3 regions of the Anaerobacillus sp. 63XJN7_4_ISO-PGPR-S23-413 genome follow, and region 2 is predicted to be linked to each of the others. Evidence: riboswitches for the same ligand, from Rfam matches in the RefSeq annotation. Region 2 holds a riboswitch; each other region holds the start of a gene.
The links. Region 2 has a riboswitch for cobalamin ahead of AC0VYO_RS17980 (ribonucleoside-diphosphate reductase subunit alpha). Riboswitches for the same ligand answer to the same signal wherever they lie in the genome.

Region 1 (7,053 bases), 510 kb from region 2:
CGTCATGAGGGCACCTTTTTGTTTGCGGTTCGCACCATAGTTCCAGCGTTTGTCGAGAAAGTTGATAAGTGAGCCAAACCACTTCACTGGATGCGGCCATTTTGGTGGATCGCCAATCAGCAGATCCAGAAAAAAAGCGAGGCTAATCGCAAGAAGGTGATACATGATCATAGCGAGAGCCTCGTACGGTACTTTTCAAGTGCCTCTGTCGTACAGTTGTAAACGCCGAGGCTAATCAATTTTCCGAGCGTTGTGATCGTGCCCGCGTATGCCTGATGCTGTCCACGCTGTGTCGCGGCGATCAGAATGCTGTCTGTAGAAGTACCTGTTGCTATGGTGCCTGTCACCGAGTCTTTTACTTGCTGGTCGTGCATGACTTTAACCTTTGCTTCCGTTGCGGTCATGATGCTTTGGATGAATGCTTCATCTGTGAGCGTTCCGTTCACGAAAATCCACGTGTTGATCGTTCCGGGAAGCGGCTCGTATACGTGCTCTGCGCTTTTCGATGCATCGACGGCGTTTCCAACGCCTGCCGTTACAACGACAAATACCGAAACGCCTTCATCTTCTACTAAGCGGTAAGAGACATCCTCTAGTCGAACGGCCGTCATCATGCCAACTGTTTCTGTCGGATCGATGCCGTGCTCCTCTAAAAACGTCGCCATTTCTTCTTTATGATCTGAGCAGCTGTAGCTTTTAGGGACGTGTCGGTTGACGAACGTGCGATACCAGCCAGTTCCAGATCCTACGACACCAGAAGACATCGTCCGAAGCGGAAATGGTGTCGTGAGAGTGATCATGTTATCTGACCGCTTAAGGTAGCGCTCATCAATGGTAAGATTGCTTTGATCCTCTGCCTGTTTTTCTGGCAATAACAGCATTTGTGGCTTTGGCACGGTCGGATGCGGATGCTTTTCAATTTTTGTGCGATAAACCGATTGAATGCGCTGTTCGTTTAGAACGTCATTTGGCTTGTTGTGCATGTTGATTTTCCCATTTTCAAGAAGAAGCAGGCGGTCACAGTACAGACCTGCCAGATTCAAGTCGTGAAAAATCGAAATCACTGTTAGCCCCTGTTCGCGCGTCCATTTTTTTAAGAGATCGAGCAGTTCTTTTTGATAAGAAAGGTCGAGGTGGTTCGTCGGCTCGTCTAATAAGAGAATCTCGGGTTCCTGCGCAAGCGCCTGTGCGAGAAAGACGCGCTGACGCTCACCGCCTGAGAGTTCGTTCACGTAGTTATCCGCGAAGGCGGCGGTTCCCGTTTGCTCCATTGTACGCTGTACAACCGCCTCGTCATACTCGCTCCACATTTGAAACCATCCCGTCTGATGGGCGTAGCGTCCGAGCGAAACGGTTTCTTTAACGGTATAAGGAAAAGCCTGATCCGCATGCTGTGGAAGAACCGCGAGCACGCGCGCCAGCTGTTTCGCTGAGTAGCTTGAGAGCGACTTATCTTTGAGCATAATTGAGCCGGACTTTGCCTTTAGAATGCCGCTAACCATTTTAAAAATAGTCGTTTTGCCGCTTCCGTTTGGTCCAACGATGCCGAGAAGCTCACCTTGATTCACATCAAACGAAATGTCATCAAGTACGTCGTGACCGGGGTATCCTCCTGTAACAGAATGTACGCTTAGCATGCTTATCCTCTTCTTTCCTTACGTCTTCGTATTAAAATGATGGCAAATACCGGGGCACCGATAAGCGATGTGATGACGCCAATCGGCAGCTCAGTTGGTGAAATGATCGTTCTTGAAATTAAATCAGCGATGATTAGAAAAGCAGCTCCAAGTAAAATGGAGAGTGGCAGTAAATGCCTGTGATCCGGACCCCATAGGAGGCGCGTTAAATGCGGAATCACAAGGCCAACGAAACCAATCGTTCCTGAAACCGCAACAGCTGCCCCTGTTAAAATCGAGCCGCCGATTAGAATCCAAAGCTTTCGTTTCGCGACGTTCACGCCGATATGCTGAGCGCGTTCTTCACCAAAAGACATCGCGTTCAGCTCCTTGCTGCTAAAGAGCAGGATCCCTGATCCAATGATGAAAAAGGGAAGAATGATCCCGATGTATTCCCATCCGCGCATCGACACGCTTCCAAGGAGCCAGCCGATAATTTGACGAAGCTCCTCTCCTGTTAAGGCGATCATAAGTGACAGGAGTGAGCCAAGGAATGAGCTAAACACAATTCCTGTTAGGATGATCGTCTCCACGCGCATCGATCGCTCGATTTGTCGTGCGAAAAAGAGCACGAGGAAAATCGTGAGAATCGATGCAGCGATGCTCATAACTGGTAGGGTGAACATGCCGACAAACGGAATGGACAGGTTGAAAAACAGCACGAGTACCGCTCCAACTGATGCTCCGGATGAAACGCCGAGCACGTACGGATCCGCTAGTGGATTACGCAAAAGACCTTGAAAGGCGGCCCCTGCTATCGCAAGAGACGCCCCCACTAGACCTGCCAAAATGACGCGTGGCAAGCGAATATCCATCACAATCGTTGTAAACATTGGATCGGTTTTGCCTATGAATGGAAGGTGTAAAACTTCGCTTCCGATTAATTTTAGAATGGTAAGCACTGGAACTGAAACAGTACCGATTGAAATGCCAAGGAGCATGGCACCAATTAAGAGTGCTATCGCAATCGGATAGGCAATTAAACGTTTATTCAGCAAAAACATCCGGGTAAACCGCTTTTGCAAGTTCCTCTACTCCTTCAGTAAGACGAGGGCCAGAGCGCGTAACAAGGTCAGAGTGCACATCAACAACCTGCTCATCTTTGACAGCCGTCACGTCTTGCCAGCCGTCGCGGCTTAACACTTGTTCAACTGGCTTCTCTGTATAGTAACCGTACGTTGTGATGATCACGTCAGGATTCGCTTTGATAATCGCTTCCTGATCCACCTGGTTCCAGCCTTCCTGATCGTGCGTCACGTTCTTCGCGTGAATCATCGTTAGCATGTCATCCATAAACGTATTCTTCCCTGGAGAGTAGATTTCAGGCGCAGGGGCAACTTCGACGAAGACATTTTTCTGATCTTCTTCACTAATGCTTTCTGCTTTTGCTTGAATGCCTTCAAGATCTTGCTTCATTTCATCGATCGCGGTTTCCGCTTCTTCCGTTTCACCGGTTGCTTGTCCAATCATTTCGATGGAAGCGTACACTTCATCGAAGCTTTTCGCATCGTTCACAACGAGTACAGTGATTCCAGCATCACGAAGCTGCTGTAGACCTGCTTCTGAGTTATGTGCGCTTGAGCCGTGTGCAAGTACGAGATCAGGCTTTAGAGAAATGATTTTCTCCACGTTAAATTCCATGCCGCCGATTTTTTCAATATCAGCCGTTTCTTCTGGATAGTTGGCGAAGTCAGATACGCCAACTACTTCTTCCCCTGCTCCCAGGTCGAAAAGGATCTCAGTGTTACTCGGGATTAAGGAGACAATTTTTTCAGGATCTTTTTCGATCGTAACATCCTCGTCCAACGCATCCGTTATCGTTACTGGGAAAGCGCTATCTTCTGACTGTTCAGCTTGCTCTGTATTCGCATTTCCTTCATTTGTCGCGCTGTTCTCTTCACTCGCTCCGCAACCTGCGATGGTTCCTGTAACGAGAAAAAGTAAAACGAGTAGTGAATAAAGCTTTTTCATGTGTGTTTCTCCTCCTGTTTTCTGATGTCTCTAAACTAAAAAATCCCCACGCACGAGGGCATGAAGATGGTCGAATGGAAGTAACGGTGCATAAAGGCACCTGAATCCGTTCGCACATCCCTATCCTCGTAGGCTGTTCGCGCTTGATTCAGGCAGGTCTCCTGGCTCATGGTTATCGCATGCTGCTCCTTCCCATTCGCTGTTTCGAACAGTGGATTCTGCAGCAGGCGACCATTTACAGTGGCGGGACCGCGCTGGAATTGCACCAGCTTCCCTATTAAGTCTTCATTGAAAAGACACCTGAATCGATCACTATGTAATTGGTAACAGGTTTATTATACATGATTGCGGGAGTGGGGGGAACAGTTGTGTTTTGAGGGGGTCAGGCTCGCGCCTGACCCCCTTCACAAACAAAAAACCATCATTGTCCACCCACGGTGGACAATGATGGTAATTCCTTTACTCTTCCTTCGCTTCTTCTACCATTTTCTTCAGGTCATCAATTGTTTGTCCTTCAAACGGCTCGCCGTTCACAAAGAGAGCTGGTGTGCCAGTAACGTCGAGATCACGGGCTTTCGATAAGTCGTAGTCGATCGCCGCTTCTCCTTCGCCATCTTTAAAAGCTGCAAGAACCTGTTCAGCTTTTTCTTCATCAGTCACTTCTTTTAGCGTGTCTACAAGGTAATCTTCTGTGTAGATGTCCTGCTTTTCCGTGCCTTCTGTTTGCTTTTCATACATTAATGAGTGGAATTCCCAGAACACGTCATTCCCAAGCTCCTGGTACACCACTTCAGCAAATTCCGCTGAGCGATCGGAATCAACATTAATAAATGGATAGTTGATAAACGAGAATTTGATTTCCCCTGTTTGAATTAACTCTTGATCAATTTGCGGGAAAAAAGACTGTTCGAATGCTTTACAGTAAGGACATTTGTAATCTCCAAATTCAATCACTTCTACCTGCGCATTTTCATCACCGAGAAATGGTTGCTCCATCGCTTTTTCCTCTGAACCATCAGAACTCGAGCCGCTTGAAACGACGATCACGATTACGATAACTGCAGCGACAGCGGCCACTAACCAGTAGATCCATGCTTTCGATTTTTTCTGCGCATTAGCTATTGTTTGCTTGTTCGGTTGCTTTTTCTTATTCTTATTTGCCATGATTCTTCCTCCTATGATTGTTTCGAAAAGTATTTGTAATCAACGGAAATGGCTCCACCTCCGCTAATCAAAACAGCGACTGACATACCGAGAAGAGCAAGATCCAATTCATACCCTCCGATAAATCCTGTCGTTAGTTTAACCGTAAAGATCGCTCCTAGCATGACGATCATGAAAAGCAAAGAAACAATGCGTGTGCCTAGTCCTACGATCATAAGAAGACCTCCGACTAGTTCAATCGTTGCAACGACATACGCTAAACCACCCAAAATGCCAATGCTCTCGAAAAATCCAGCGGTATTTCCAATCCCTCCAGCAAATTTATCTAGGCCGTGAACCGTAAAAATAAGACCGAGAACGATTCGTAGTACGACAAGGGCAACGTTTTGTGATAAATTCATAAATTAATTCCCTCCTAATTTTAACACTACGATATGTAGTGTTTGTTTCCGAAAAAGAATTAGGGTGTCGCCACCATAAACATGATGGATAACCCTAACACAATATAAAGTGAGTAAAGTACTGTCCCAACAGGCAACGTTACGTGCACTTCTTTTTCTGGCGCAAGAATATGTTGTATGCGATCGTTCACAGACGTTTCCGCAAAAGATACAGCAAAAGCATGACGCTGTCTGTGATCGCTTTTTAATAGTTTTAATAACGCGCTACTAAGATCAAGCATATTTGCTTCTTTCATCGCAAACCGATCCGCGGCAATTTCGCGTAGCGTGTGATAGTGATTTGATACCCATTTCAAAATCGGCACGTACCAAAGCGCGTGGACGAGAAGGGTGATGATAAATTTTTTCAATGGATCACGATGCTGCTGATGAAAAGTTTCGTGATAAATCACGGCGCGCAGCTCTTCTTTGCTCAACAGGCTAACTAGTTCAGTCGAAAGAACTATTTTGGGTTTAATCATTCCATATGTAAGCGCGATAGGCTCATCGCTTCTAATCACCTGGAGTGCCTGCTTTCCTAAATCGAAATTCCGAATGACTACCTGTGTGACAGTGTCTTCACGAAGAAGCGACAGCCGTTTCGAAAAGGTGACATATCGATAAATTTGCTTCACGATCATCATCACGATTAATGAAAATGTTGAGAGAATCAGAACTTCTAATAGCATGTTCATAGATGATAAACCGATCGCGCGAAGCATATTATGGCAGGCTTCAAGTACGCTTAACATAAGCGTCCAGTTCGAATATAAATGCAGACTGTATAGTGACATTTGAACAATCATCGTGGCTACAAGAAAAAAAGACAGCATAAACAAAAATCGCGGCTGTTTTATTCTCATCTTACTTCTCCTTTAGCTGCTTGATTTTTTGCTCAAGCTTTTCGATCAAAACTGGATCCGCTTCATCGAGCGCATCAAGCATATGATTCACAGCAAGCGGACCAAATTCATCCATTAGATCCTTTGTTAATTCCTTCGATTGCGTTTGTAAAAAATCTTCTTTCGATAGAAGCGGCTTAAACATTGACGTGCGCTTTTCAACTCGTTTTACTAGAATTCCTTTATCCACGAGACGATTCATGACCGTCATAACCGTGTTAAAGTTCGTACTTTTCTCTTGATCAAGCTTCTGTTTCACATCTTTGATCGTCATTTCTGGACCTTCAAAGAGTATGTCCATAACCTTCGCTTCAAGAGAGCCGAAAAAGCGGTTTAACCCTGTTTCATTCGTTTTGAACTGATGAATTTTCATCGCTTCCACCTCACACTACACAGTGTAGTCCAAAAGGATAGTAGGGTCAAGAAGGAAAAGAGAGGATATCTTCGAATGTGTTGGAGTGTCTTTCGTGCGGAGACAGTTGTTTTTAAAGGGGGTCAGGCTCGCGCCTGACCCCCTTTAAAAACACACCCCTCATCCATTTTTCTCATTAGCCCTCTCTTCTCCTCTCCTTCTTTCATAAGCTAGTAGCAACTCTATATGTGAACAAGCAAGAAGGGAGATTTATTTATGATAGAACCACATGGCGGTCAGCTAATAAACCGCATTCCATGTGAAGAGGATCGCCTGGCGCTTCTCGAGAAGGCCACAATGTTTCCGGTCGTCACCTTAACACCATGGAATTTATCCGATTTATATATGATCGCAATCGGTGCTTTTAGTCCGTTAACGGGCTTTATGAATCAAACAGATTATACGCACGTTTTAACTAAAATGAGGCTCGCAAATGGGACAATCTGGAGCTTGCCTATTACGCTTTCTGTATCCAAAGAAACGCGTGA
Region 2 (7,053 bases):
AATCAAAAGTACAGCCACTGTGGAGAAAAAGGAAAGGAGCCCATTTACAGTTGTCATTAGCAGTTTTTTTGCCTCTGTTAGAGTTTGAAATTCATTCTTATCAATAGAAGGAACAATAATTTTCTGCTGTTCGAGTGAAATCGTAACAGTCGAATATTCACTTTGGTTATTGAGGTAATTTAGTTGACCTTTCAGCTGTTCGACCTCTTCCTGTACACGGGAAAGCTCATTAGATATAGCTAACAGATCTTCTGTTTTAGTTGCTTCGTTAAGAAATGATTCCAGTCGTTTTTGAACAGCTTCTTTTGCTTTCAGCCTTGAGGTAAGATCAACGTAGTTTTCGGTGACATCGGTTCCGGATATCGATTTTTGTGGAGCTCCTTTCCCAAGCCCTTCAACTGCATTGAGATAAGAGTCAAATTCAGGTTGGGGTATGCGTACGGTCATTGATCCAAAGAGAGAATCTTCTTCTGAAGCAATACTTTCTTCGACAACATAACCTTTATAAGTTCTAGTTAGATCTTTGATTTTGGCAGTAGCCTTAGGTAAACCTTCAACTGTTAAGGAAAGGTTTGCATTGAAGATTACCTTGCGATCTTGCTGTAAGGCAGGCGTTTCTGATTTTTCTATAGAAGACGAATTTTTCTCTTTTTCTCTTTCATTTCCTCCCTGGTTTTCATCTGTGGATTGATCAGTTGAAGTAGCTATATCGCTACTTTCATTTGAAAAGTTTCCATTATTAGAACTACATCCTGCTAGTAAAAGAATTGATGTACAGATAAGAAGGATCCATCTTCTCATAAGTTTGTCCCCGCTTCGTGATTATTTGTAAATCGATTAGAAGTTTCTTAAAGAATTAGACGGTGTAAGACCTGCGGAGGTTACAATTTCCATGATATGATAAAGGATAACTGAATAAAAAAGGGGTTGCCTTTTGTGCATTCAATTTTAGACAATGCGAACATTATGGACATAGTCATTACAATTTCTGTGATACTAGGTCTATTCCTGATTCGATTTCTGATCAAATTATGGCTGACAAAACGAGACAAAGAGGAGAATTACCCAAACGGTATTCGACCAGCTTTCCTCTCATTTATAAATTGGACAACAGGGTATGCCATCCTGCTATTTGTTTTATTTTATTTTTCCGATAACAGTTGGATGTTTAGTCAATTATTTGCAATTGGTAGTGTTGAAATCTCGTTGTTTCTTATATTAATTGCACTATTTATCATTACTCTTGCAAATCGACTTTCAAAGATTGCAACTTCCTTTCTTATGCCTCCGCTTTATGATCGATACAGCCTGGATACAGGCTTGCAATTTACGTTCAATCGTGTTTTTCATTACACATTGATGGTGATAGCGGTCGTTATTAGTTTAACGACAGTCGGGATTGATCTAAGTGCTTTAACGGTCTTTGCAGGAGTACTTGGGGTTGGAATCGGTTTTGGAATGCAGAACATCGCAAATAACTTTATTTCTGGTTTAATTATTTTATTTGAAAGACCAATTAAAGTAGGTGATCGAGTGATCATAAACGATGTTATTGGAGACATTGAAAAAATTAACATGCGTGCCACGATTATTCGAACACTAGACAATGAACGGATTATTATGCCAAATTCGTATTTTATCGAAGAGCAGGTTGTGAACCACTCTTATGGAGACTCAAGATTGCGCCTCGTTTTACCAATAGGGGTGGCATACGGTTCAGATGTGGAACTTGTGAGATCGCTATTGCTTCAAGTAGCTATGGAAGAAAAAGAGAATTCCATGTATGTGCTTGAGACTCCTCCTCCTTTTGTGAATTTCCTTGGTTTTGGTGATTCATCACTTGATTTTCAACTATTCATTTGGATCTCGTCACCAAAAGCAGCGGTAGAAACGAAGAGTAATTTAAACTTCCGCATTAACCGAATTCTTGCAGATCACAACGTTGAGATACCGTTTCCACAGCGTGATTTGCATGTACGTAGTTTGGATGCTAAAGTGATCGACCAATTAAAAAAGAGATAGAGCAAACTCACATCATTTTCACATCATTCTTACAAATTTCTTCGTAAGTTGTTGTCCATAATAGGTATTGTAAGAACATACCTATGAAGGGAGATTGATGAAGATGAACAAATGGATGATTGGTGTTGCCTCTATGGTTTTAGCTGGGGGGATAGCTGGAGCAAATGTTAATGCGGCAGATGACGAGTCAACTGAAATAGAAGAGCAAACAGTAGGGCAAACCCAGGAGATGGCAGGTACTAGAGGACATCATGGGAAAAGAGGTCACTTCGAAGACCGCTCTCTAGATCGCGAACTGAAAATGGCAACTGCTGAGAAAAAAGATCAATTAATCGACCTTTTGCTTGATCAGGATGCTTCTAGTGTTGAAGGTGTCGATGAGCTTCAGAAAGAGCTTGCTGATCTAAACTCACAGCTTGATGCGATGCATGATGAAGCACAGGCTGCTCATGAAGAGAGAGAGTCTAAGAAGCAGGAACTTGAAGAAAGTGGAGAGCGTCCAGAGTTAACCGACGAAGAGAAAGCCGCAAGAGAAGAAATGCGCGAAGAGATGGAAGCCAAGCGAGAGCAGGCTCAAGAAATTGTGAAACAAAAAAATGATATACTTGATCAGCTGATTGAAAAACTTAGCTAATCTTAGCGAGAGATAGGGGCCCCCTATCTCTTTCGTATGTTTTGAAGACATGCGGCTGATTTACTGTCAGATAAGGCTAGGATAATATAAAGAGTATGAAAAGCACATTTCGTCTAAGATGTGAAAAGGGAACGGAGTTGAGAGAGATGCAGCACGTTTTTGTGATAGATGATGAACAAAATATACGTGATATTTTAGAGAAGTATTTAAAAAAAGAAGGGTTTATTGTCTCAACCTTTACAGATGGGGCAGAAGTGTTAAGTGCTCTAGAAACAATTGAACCCGATTTATTAGTATTAGATATTATGATGCCAAATGTTGATGGACTTGAACTCCTTCGACGGTTAAGAAAGTATTCTTACATTCCCGTTATCGTTGTTTCCGCAAGAGATGAAGAGCTTGATCGGATACTAGGCCTTGAACTTGGTGCTGATGATTACTTAACGAAACCTTTTAGCCCTAGAGAACTTGTTGTGCGTATTAAGAATCTATTCAAACGGATGAATCGCCTAGAGAAAAACCATTCTTCACAAGAAATCACTGTTCAGAACGTACGTTTAAATAAGAAAAAAAGACTGTTATTAGTGAATGAGGAAGAAATGGCTTTAACGCCGAAAGAGTACGATGTGCTCGCCTATCTCCTCCAACATTCAGGACAACCGTTTACAAGAGAGAGATTAATTGAAGCCATTTGGGGTTATCAATATGTAGGTGATGGCAGGATTATTGATGACCTTGTGAAAAGGCTACGTAAAAAGATGTCAGATGCAAATGCGCAAGCGAAGATTGCGACAGTCTGGGGGTATGGCTATAAAATCGATGAAGAAGGTTAATATCGGTACCAAATTGTTTCTTAGTTATATCGTTCTTATTGTTGTTATTCTGCTTATTACTACTATTTCATTTCAATATTTGTTTCAAGAATATCTTGTGCGCGAAACGAGAGAACAGCTGCAAAAAGAGGGATTGCAAATTAGTCAAATGCTCGAAGATCGACAGTGGAAGGGCGAAAATTCACCAAATAGGTTACTTGATCGCAGAAGAATTGAAATGGCAGGCAATTTAATCTCATCTCAATTTATAATTTATAATGCAAACGAGAAGGCAATTTATTCGAATGTCGATGAAGTAGTTCGAATTGATTATGAAGAAAACAAAGGAAAATTATACGTTACAGAGGAAGTGCCAATTAGTCTTTCACGAGAGCAAGTTGGCAGTATTGTGCTATTTACGAAGGTAGAAAGTCTTGAAGGTTTCAATCGGATTATTCAGCAATCACAGGCTGTTAGTCTTTTAGTATCTGCTGCTGTTGCCGTGCTCCTTGCTGCTATTATGCAGAAAGGAATAGCGGGGCCAATTCGATTACTTGCCAACCACATGAGGGAATTTACGATGCGCAAGGAACAACCCCCGTTGACGCTTAAAACAAAGGATGAAATCAATGAACTTGCTAAGACGTTTCAAGAACTAACGGAGCAACTTCGAAAAAATGATTTTGATCAGAAGGAATTCCTTCAAAATGCGTCTCATGAATTAAAAACACCTCTAATGGCCATTCAAGGGAATGCGGAAGGGATTCTAGATGAAGTAATCGTAGGAGAGGACGTCGAGTATAGTCTTGAAGTAATTGTGAAAGAAACGCAGCGTTTAAAAAAGATCGTGCAGGACATTTCTTATTTAACTAGGTTAGAAACAGTAGATGAATCTTTTACTTATGAAGTAGTCGATCTTCATCACGTGTTGATGGAAGTCATCACTGCGGTAAAACCACTTGCACATCAACGGCAAATAGAGGTAAGGTATGACACTGATCATGCCATAGACGTTAAGATGGACAGTGATAAAATGAAGCAAGCTTTTATGAATATATTCGGTAATGCCCTTCGATTCGCTTCGTCCGTTATAGAAGTACATGTCCACCAAGATAATGGTCAAGTTTATATTGAGGTTGAAGATGATGGTAAAGGCTTTGGCGAGAATCCACAGCGCGTTTTTGAACGATTCTATACAGGTGACAAGTCAGGTTCTGGCATTGGTCTATCGATTACGAAAACAATAGTAGAAAAGCATAATGGTAACATTTACGCCGAAGACAATAAAAAGGGAGGAAGGATCGTGATCTCGCTTCCTTTTCAATCGTAGTTAGAACTTTATGTTTTATGCTCACTTAACTTTTGTAGAATTTCTTTGCTTTCTTGTTCACTCAAAATACCAAATTTCTGACAGAGTTGTGTATAGCCAGCCAATTTCTTAAAATTAACCGAAGATAATCTTTTCATCATACTCACCTTTCTTTCCTTTAGGAAACTTTTTTAGGTATCAACAATATATGCATGAGCATGTTGAAAGTGATAGGTGAGTGTCTTTAGAGTTGAAATAAATCGAAGTCAATGTAACAATAAAGCTTGTGCTAAATTAAAGCATCATGTAAGATGAGGTTATCAATATTTAGTAACTATCAAGTGTTTCGGATACTATATATGGTGTGAATTGTACGTAATTAAATAATTGAGTATGCGGTGTCGTATAACGACTTAATAGGGAATCCGGTCTGAATCCGGAGCTGTCCCCGCAACTGTCGTGTGGACGAGGCAAGAAGCCACTGGAGTTAATTCCGGGAAGGCTTGCCAAGGAAGAAGCACAAGCCAGTAGACCTGCCGTATAGTCAAAAACGTTTCTATTCTTCGGGGGTTGAGGGTGAGAAATGGCAGGGTAAATGTACGAGTACGTTCATTTATACGTTGTCGTTTTCTCCAGGCTCACTCTTCCGAGAGTGAGCCTTTTATTTTGGATGGATAAAGGAGAGAGGTATATGAGTACTGTAGCAGAAATGACAGTAACAAAAATGATAGAGGAAGTAAGAACGCTCTTAGATGAGTACCCGTTACTTGCTAGTGAGAGTTTTATTGAAAAAACAATTGATGGTATTTCAGAAGAATCAACGCAAGAAGAGGTTGGTAATATTCTAGTTTTAAATGCCCTTGAACGAATTAGCGCAACAGAACCTGACTGGACTTATGTGGCAGCAGCTTTTCATCTTCGTTCGCTCTATCGTAAGTCTCTTTCACATCGAACTGAGAAAGAGGTATATGGTGGGGGAAGCTTCTATCGCCTTCTACAACAGTTGACAGATGAAGGGATTTATAACAAGGCACTCCTTCAGTCTTATTCCAAGAATGAAGTAGAGCATGTTGCTAAATTAATCGAGCCATCAAGAGATCGTTTGTTTACATACATCGGACTACGAACGCTCGCAGACCGCTATCTAGCTACAGATCATGATAAGAATGTGTATGAATTACCTCAAGAGCGCTTTCTAGTCATTGCTATGACGCTCATGGTAAATGAACCAAAAGATAAGAGGTTAAATCTGATTGAAGAAGCGTATTGGGCGCTATCTAATTTATATATGACAGTAGCAACTCCTACTCTTTCAAATGCAGGGAAAAGCTATGGACAACTAAGCTCATGCTTTATCGATACGGTGGATGACAGTCTTAGAGGAATCTATGACAGCAATACAGATGTAGCGACCGTTTCGAAAAATGGAGGAGGAATTGGAGCATATCTCGGGAAAATTCGTTCTCGTGGGAGTGATATTAAAGGATTTAAAGGAAATTCATCTGGGGTTTTACCATGGATGAAGCAGTTAAACAATACAGCTGTGAGCGTAGACCAGCTAGGACAGCGTCAAGGTGCTGTTGCTGTATATCTTGATGTCTGGCATAAAGATGTTTTCGAATTTCTTGATGCCAAGCTTAATAACGGAGACGAACGAATGAGGACACATGATCTTTTCACGGGTCTTTGTATTCCAGATATCTTTATGGAAGCAGTGGAAGACCGTGGAGACTGGTATTTATTTGATCCGCATGAAGTCCGTCAGGTGATGGGGTTCTCTCTTGAAGATGCTTATGACAAAGAAAAAGGATCAGGAGAGTTTCGTATGAAATATAGGAAATGTGTGAACCATCCTGAACTTTCAAGAAAAACCGTGCCGGCGATTGAGATTATGAAGCGAGTTATGAAATCACAATTGGAAACTGGGACGCCTTATATGTTCTATCGAGATACGGTGAATCGAGCGAATCCGAATAAGCATGCTGGTATGATCTATGCTTCCAATCTTTGTACGGAAATTATGCAAAATATGAGTGCAACGACTGTTGAAGAGGAAATCACGAAAGACGGTAAAATTATCATTACGAAAACGCCTGGTGACTATGTCGTTTGTAATCTATCAAGTATTAATCTTGGGCGTGCGGTTGCAGCTAATGCACTAGAGCGATTAATTCCAATTCAGGTAAGAATGCTGGATAACGTGATCGATATTAATACGATCGAAGTGCCTCAAGCCCAGTTAACGAATGAGAAGTATAGAAGCATTGGTCTTGGAA
Region 3 (7,053 bases), 1.2 Mb from region 2:
TTATCCCTAGGATGCTGCATGAATTTGGATTGGGATACGTCTATAGCTGGGTGAAGCCTTTATTCGAGAAAAACCAAGATCTCTCTATCCTATCAACGCTACAAATAATGGCGGATATTCAAGATGATCCAGATAAGCAATTTCAGCTAGGTAAGCTCTACCATAAACTTAAACAATATGATGAAGCAATTACCTGCTTCGATTGGGAGATGGAGCTGCATCCAACGGACCCAACCCCTGTTCAGTGGTTGACGAAGGTATATCGTGAGATGGGTAAAGTGGAGGAATCGAATACCTATATGTCGATTTATTCTAAAATGCAAAGAGTGTCTCAACAATAGCGCTGGCTTATGCCAGCGCTATTTTTTTTGGCTATATTAATGAGCCTTAAATCGGGAATCAACAGTATAAGCTAACATAGCCTTTTTGTTAAAGTGACATTCAAAATGGTCGTCTTCTTTTTATATTACATTTGATAAACATAAGTAGGTTCATATAAACTAAGAAACAACGAACAATGAATACTTCACGGTTGTCAGGAGCGACGTATGGAAAATCAAACGAGTTATGCCTATGACATTATTCAAGTATGCCTTTTGGCTGGAAAGGTAATGCTGCAAAATGGCGGTGAAACTTACCGTGTAGAAGATACGATGACTAGAATTGCAGACGCTTATGGGGCAACGCATTCGAATAGTTACGTAACCCCTACTGGGATTATTTTCTCTTTAGAAGGTCCTGAACCTTCCAAAACACAGTTGATGCGCATTTCAGAGCGCACGACGGATTTAGATAAAGTAACGAAGGTAAATAGTATATCGAGGAGAATTAGCAGCGGTGGTCTTTCGATTAAGGAAGCTTATGAAGAGCTTGACCAATTGGATAAAATGACCGAGCGGTATACATTTCCTAAGCAGTTAGTTGCTGCTGCGATTGCAAGCGGTTGTTTTCTAATTATGTTTCAAGGGGAGTGGGGAGATTTTCTTCCGGCAGTTCTTGCAGGGGGAGGTGGCTTTTATAGTGTTTCACTATTTAACCGCCTTGTACCGATAAAATTCTTCTCAGAGTTCCTTGCTTCATTTGTCATAGGATTACTCGCTGTCCTTTTTGTGTCTACTGGAATCGGTGGGCAACTTGATAAAATTATTATTGGTTCAGTGATGCCACTTGTTCCTGGTCTATTAATCACGAATGCTGTAAGGGATTTAATGGCGGGGCATTTAATATCTGGCCTATCTAAAGGCGCAGAGGCCTTTCTTACCGCATTTGCGATTGGAGCAGGCATTGCCCTTGTTGTATCATTTTTATAGAAAGGGAGGACAATTATGACAATTATTGCTCAGGTTTTGACGAGCTTTGTGGCAAGTGCAGCGTTTGGATTATTATTTAACGCTCCTAAATCCTCCCTTATTAAAGGCGGGTTTGTTGGCATGTGTGGCTGGATGATTTATTACGGAATGGAGGCATCAGGTATTGATGCTGTCATCGCCACTGTAACAGCCTCATTTGTCATCGCTGTTATTAGTCAGGTTTTTGCAAAGGTGTATCGGACACCAGTCATTATATTTAGTGTAGCGGGGATTATTCCGCTTGTTCCAGGTGGTCTGGCTTACGATGCGATGAGGAATTTCGTTCAAAATGATTACAATAGTGCCATTAACCTTGCAGCCAGAGCATTTATGATATCGGGATCCATTGCAGTAGGGTTAGTATTTTCGGAAGTGATCAATCAAATCATTCGGCATTCCACACTCGCAAGGGGTCAGAAATAGGTCTTCATCCTTTTGCAATGTAGGCATTCATTATGATAACGTTTAGTTGGATAACTGTGTCGAACGGTGTCAAATAATGTTAGTATCTGGGGAGGATCAATAATGAAAACCTATCCCCATCTCGGGTTGTTAACAATTCGATTGGTCGTAGGTATGCTTTTTTTTGCTCATGGTTTTTTAAAGTTTTCTGAAGGGATCACGAATACAGTAGCTTTTTTTGAGACGATCGGTATTTCTGGTTTTCTTGCTTATGTTGTGGCTATAGTTGAGTTAACTGGAGGAGTTTTGATGATTTTCGGCTTAGGAACGCGAATTGTCAGCGTACTGTTTTCCATGATTTTATTAGGAGCTCTTCTCTTTGTAAAGAGATCAACTGGAATGCTGGGCGGTTATGAACTAGACATTGCTTTTCTAGCTATGTCAGTGTCTTTATTTCTAGGAGGCGGCGGTCCATATAGTCTTTCAACATACCTTAAGAGAAAAGGTTGGTCGTTTAAGATCGATCAGGAGAAAGTAACAAAGGATTAAAGAGGAAGTGACTGAATGGCTAAACCAAAAAAGAAGTTAAAACCGGGTGCCAGATGGTTATTATTATTTGCGGGACTCGTTATTCTATTTTTGTTTATTAACTTTCTGTTTCATCCATTTGCAAATACAAAAGGATTTAAATTAGAGTCTCAACCGCACTTGGGTGAGGAAACAGCGCCAGTTGAAATTGTGCAATTTGGTGATTATAAATGCTCTTCATGTCAATCCTTTAATGAATCTTTGCTTCCAAAAATCCAAGAGGAATTATTAGCAACTGAGAAAGCAAAATTTTACTTTGTCCATTATCCGTTCCTCTATAAAGATTCCACGAGGGCTGCTGAATTTGCTGAGGTTGTTTATCAAGAATTAGGTAATGATGTATTTTGGCAATTTCATCATGTTCTGTATGACAAACATAAAAAAGGATCTGAGACGAAAGATGTTTTAACTGAATCTTTCTTAACGAAAACCCTTAGTGGTCTAGTTAGTGAAGAAGAAGCGGACAGAGTTGTTAAAGCCTATAAGAGTGGTGCAGGTGAGAAACGAGTAGAATCTGACCTTGCTTATGCAAATAAAAAGAATGTTTCAGAAACGCCTACCTTATTTGTAGATGGTAAGCGTTTTGACGGAACGAGTTTATCTGAATTGAAACAAATGGTTGAGGATTCAACCGACGAATAAATTAAGGCGCTGTGAAGGCGTCTTTTTTTTGTTGCATTCTAATTAATGGGTTCCTCTGCCGGCAAAAATCATTAAATAAACGTTTGTTTAAGGTATAAATAGTTAAACAAACGTTTGATTAACGAATGGTATTGACTTTTAGATCCCCGGCATGAAGAATAGAGAAGTACAATTGAATAAAATGGAAAAGGTGTACTGATTTCAGTACTTAATAGGGAAATTGGTGAAAATCCAATGCGGTCCCGCCACTGTAAGAAGTAAGGACGGTGCGTTACCCCACTTATCAATGATAGGGAAGGGGCATTCGTTCAACAAAGCTTCAAGCCAGGAGACCTGCCTTTTCTAAAGCACTGATTGACCTACGGACGATAGGGGGGTGTAACGGAGAAGACTGTGAAAAGTCTATTTGTTATGCATGCTCTTATGAAAAGAGTATGCATTTTTTATTGTTTAGAAAAGGAGAGATGATATGAAAAAGAATGTAAGCGAATCAAGAGTGTATAAGAGCAGCCGTATTTTTCCGCCTGACCTTAACAGCCATGGGACATTATTTGGGGGTAAACTCCTTGCCGATATGGATATGCTAGCATCAATCGCGGCGACAAGGCATTCTCGTCTAGAATGCGTGACAGTGTCTATGGATACGGTGGAGTTTTTACATCCTATAACGGAAGAGGATTCGATTCATTATGAAGCTTTTGTCATATGGACGGGTAAAAGCTCAATGGAAGTTTTTGTGAAAGTAAACGCCGAACACCTTTTAACGGGTGCCAATCGTATAGCAGCGACGTGTTTTATTACGTTTGTAGCCCTTCTCGACGGTAGACCAATGAAAGTACCTGGAATTCAGCCGGAAACTGAAGGGGAAAAGCAGCTTAACGAGCTAGCCCAAAAACGAGCTCAAACAAGATTGGATCGTAAAGAAACAAGCAAGAATCTAGGGGGAATCCTAACGTTGTTATAACCAGAAAAGAGGGCTGGAGTATTCCGGCTCTCTTTTGTTAGTCGTGAGACATTTTATCGTTATATTTTGGTTCATTCCTAAAAGATGGTTGTTTTGTATTTAAAACCACATCTAGCTGATAGGAGAGGGAATCACCCCTCACTCTAATAGAAACAATATTTACGAGAGAGGTTCCTTTTTAGATCCCCTGGAATCGGAAACTTTTTGTGGAAATCAAGTTAGTAAAAGAGTGTTGAGTGGTATAGGGATGAGAGTGAAATGAATAAAAACAAAGGAGACGGCCAATGTGGATTAGACATGATTTCTTCAAGTATATAACAGGTATTATTCTATTATTAATCTGTTTTTTCTTTTTGACAGAATTAGATTTATTGAAACCGGTGAAAACAATTATAGGTACATTGTTTTATCCAGTACTAATTGCTGGTTTTTTGTATTATGCAATCAAGCCTATTGTTAAGTTATTAAAAAAGATTCCATTTGTATCAGATATTGTCGCGATTTTAATTGTGTTTATAGGGATTGCGGGTATCCTCTATACTGGATTCACTTTTCTAGCAAACCCGATTCAGAGTCAGGTGTCAGAGTTTTCGAAGGAGTTGCCTGAGAAGCTGAAAGAATCAGCAAAAGAAGCTGAGAAAATGATGGAGAAAAATGATATGGGGATGCTTTCTGTAGAAAACCTCCAACAAAAAGCAACGAGCTATTTAGGTAATTTAACGCAAAGCCTCGGTGATCACATTATGCAGGTTGTGAGTGCATTAACAAGTGCTACGACAGTCCTTGTAATCGTACCTTTTGTCTTATTCTATTTTCTTAAAGATGATCATAAATTAAGCCCATTTCTCCTGAGATTTATTCCTAATAAACATCAGAGTGAAGGAGAACAGATCCTTCATAAGGTTGATAAAACTTTATCGGCCTATATTATTGGACAAATTATTGTAGCAATCGTAGACGGTGTCTTAATGTATGTTGGTTATTTAATCATTGGACTACCTTATGCATTAATATTAGGACTATTTGTGATGATCACAGCAGTGGTCCCATTTTTCGGACCAATTATTGGTGTGATACCTGCTCTGGTTGTCGCTTTAACACAAGAACCGATGTTAGCCTTGTATGTGATTATTATTACGATAGTTGTTCAACAGTTAGAAGGAAACCTGGTAGCGCCTGTTGTCTTAGGTAAAAGGTTAAACATACACCCTTTAACCATCATTTTACTACTAATTGTAGCAGCGGCTTTATATGGGTTCATTGGGATGCTGATTGCTATTCCACTTTACTCCGTCATTAAGGTCATCGTTAAGAATTTCTATGAATTTTATCGAATACGGCATCGATCCGAATTAACTGAATAACGGTAAAAGCCCCTACTTCATTGAGAAGTAGGGGCTTTTATTTGAGTAACACCTAAAAACATGTTGAGTAATCGCCTTATAAATAAATATGTGCAAGACGCTCATATGATTTTCTTCGCTCATCAAAATCATGTATGTTTGTGAGAACCATGAATTCTTCAGTTTGATAGTGTTCGGCTAATTCGTCGATTTTCTTCTTTACTGTTTCTCTAGATCCGATTATCATTCGTTTTCGATTATTTTTTATTCGTTCTTCTTCCGTTACTGTATAACGGTGCTGTTTAGCTTCGTCAATGGATGGCACTCGACTATCAAGACCTTTTTCTACTCGCAGAAGCCAGAGATCCTGACTTAAAGCAAGTTCTTCCGCCTCTTCGTCAGTTTCTCCACATACGACGAATAGGGCAATAATAGCTGAAGGAGAAGGACTATAATAAGTAGGTTGGAACAGTTGATAGTAAGTTTGGAGGGCGTTTTTACCTCGATCAGGTTTAATAAAATGCCCAAAGACATAGCCAATGCCCAATTCTGCTGCTTTTTTAGCACTATTCTCACCCATACCTAATAGCCAAAGAGAAGGGGGTGAGTCGGTTTGAGGAGCTGCTTTTATGCCGGCAAACTCGTGTCCTCTCGGCATAGAGTCAGTCAAGTAGTGGGAGAGCTCTTCTAATTGACGTGGGAATTCATTCAAGCTTTTATTAATGCCATCTGTTAAAGCTAATCGTGTTTTTGCTGTACCACCGGGTGAACGGCCGACTCCAAGGTCAACACGTCCTGGATGAAGAGCTTCTAGTTGTCGGAAATTCTCTGCCACTTTGAATGGACTATATTGTGGAAGCAGGACACCACCAGAGCCTACCTTGATATTAGAGGTTGAGGCTGCGATGTGAGACATCATAATCTCTGGAGAGGTGCTGGCAAGCCCTTTTGTACTATGGTGTTCTGCAAACCAGTATCGGTAGTATCCAAGAGCTTCTGCAGTACGTGCGAGTTCACGCGTATGCTCAAGTGTTTTATAGGCATCACTCCCTGAAGGTATAGGGACTTGATCAAGAATGCTTAATGTAACCATGGTCAGACTCCTTCCGCTTTATTAAGTAGTATTAACCTTCTATCATTATCGTAACGCGATAGGAAGGTATGTGATAGTAAGACGACTTTGTGTTTAAAATTTATTGTGAAACATTGAACAAACTTATTGCAATTAATACAAAAGGAACATATAATTACAATATAAAAATTGTGAAACACATCACATGATTGCGTCCTTTTATGTGAAATAATTCACAATTATACAAGGAGGAATTATTGATGAAAGTAGCAGTTGTTGGATGTACACATGCCGGAACGGCCGCAGTTACGAATATAGCAACACGTTATCCTGAAGCAGATATTACGGTTTATGAGCGTAATGATAATGTCTCTTTCTTATCTTGCGGAATTGCTCTTTATGTTGGAGGAGTTGTAAAAGATCCAAAAGGTTTATTCTATTCATCTCCTGAGAAGTTAGAAGAGATGGGTGTCACAATGAAAATGAAGCATGAAGTATTAGATATTGATTCTATAAACAATCGTATTAGCGTTAAGAATTTGAATACAAAAGAAGTGTTTGAGGATGATTACGATAAGCTTGTGATGGCGACAGGATCATGGCCGATTATTCCGCCTATTGAAGGAATTCAACTTAATAATATCCTTTTATCAAAAAACTATACCCAAGCTAATACAATTATCGAACGAGCAA

Region 1: linked by a shared signal. The riboswitch ahead of AC0VYO_RS20325 (ABC transporter substrate-binding protein) and the one ahead of AC0VYO_RS17980 (ribonucleoside-diphosphate reductase subunit alpha) in region 2 are both predicted to bind cobalamin.
Region 3: linked by a shared signal. The riboswitch ahead of AC0VYO_RS02040 (acyl-CoA thioesterase) and the one ahead of AC0VYO_RS17980 (ribonucleoside-diphosphate reductase subunit alpha) in region 2 are both predicted to bind cobalamin.

What each region holds. Positions count from the first base shown of each region.
Region 1 covers NZ_CM149688.1:3,934,090-3,941,142, forward strand. Annotated here, with positions in the region: gene cbiB (adenosylcobinamide-phosphate synthase CbiB) at 1-171, opposite strand, end outside; gene AC0VYO_RS20315 (adenosylcobinamide amidohydrolase) at 168-1,637, opposite strand; gene AC0VYO_RS20320 (FecCD family ABC transporter permease) at 1,640-2,680, opposite strand; gene AC0VYO_RS20325 (ABC transporter substrate-binding protein) at 2,664-3,647, opposite strand; cobalamin riboswitch at 3,782-3,966, opposite strand; gene AC0VYO_RS20330 (DsbA family protein) at 4,107-4,811, opposite strand; gene AC0VYO_RS20335 (DoxX family protein) at 4,823-5,212, opposite strand; gene AC0VYO_RS20340 (M56 family metallopeptidase) at 5,272-6,114, opposite strand; gene AC0VYO_RS20345 (BlaI/MecI/CopY family transcriptional regulator) at 6,116-6,526, opposite strand; gene sat (sulfate adenylyltransferase) at 6,782-7,053, shown strand, end outside.
Region 2 covers NZ_CM149688.1:3,427,318-3,434,370, reverse strand. Annotated here, with positions in the region: gene AC0VYO_RS18005 (DUF4349 domain-containing protein) at 1-801, opposite strand, end outside; gene AC0VYO_RS18000 (mechanosensitive ion channel family protein) at 937-2,022, shown strand; gene AC0VYO_RS17995 (hypothetical protein) at 2,126-2,656, shown strand; gene AC0VYO_RS17990 (response regulator transcription factor) at 2,803-3,489, shown strand; gene AC0VYO_RS17985 (sensor histidine kinase) at 3,476-4,798, shown strand; cobalamin riboswitch at 5,157-5,332, shown strand; gene AC0VYO_RS17980 (ribonucleoside-diphosphate reductase subunit alpha) at 5,487-7,053, shown strand, end outside.
Region 3 covers NZ_CM149688.1:364,234-371,286, forward strand. Annotated here, with positions in the region: gene AC0VYO_RS02015 (hypothetical protein) at 1-341, shown strand, start outside; gene AC0VYO_RS02020 (threonine/serine exporter family protein) at 549-1,310, shown strand; gene AC0VYO_RS02025 (threonine/serine exporter family protein) at 1,326-1,772, shown strand; gene AC0VYO_RS02030 (DoxX family protein) at 1,875-2,300, shown strand; gene AC0VYO_RS02035 (DsbA family protein) at 2,316-2,981, shown strand; cobalamin riboswitch at 3,153-3,336, shown strand; gene AC0VYO_RS02040 (acyl-CoA thioesterase) at 3,451-3,945, shown strand; gene AC0VYO_RS02045 (AI-2E family transporter) at 4,230-5,309, shown strand; gene AC0VYO_RS02050 (LLM class flavin-dependent oxidoreductase) at 5,386-6,381, opposite strand; gene AC0VYO_RS02055 (CoA-disulfide reductase) at 6,621-7,053, shown strand, end outside.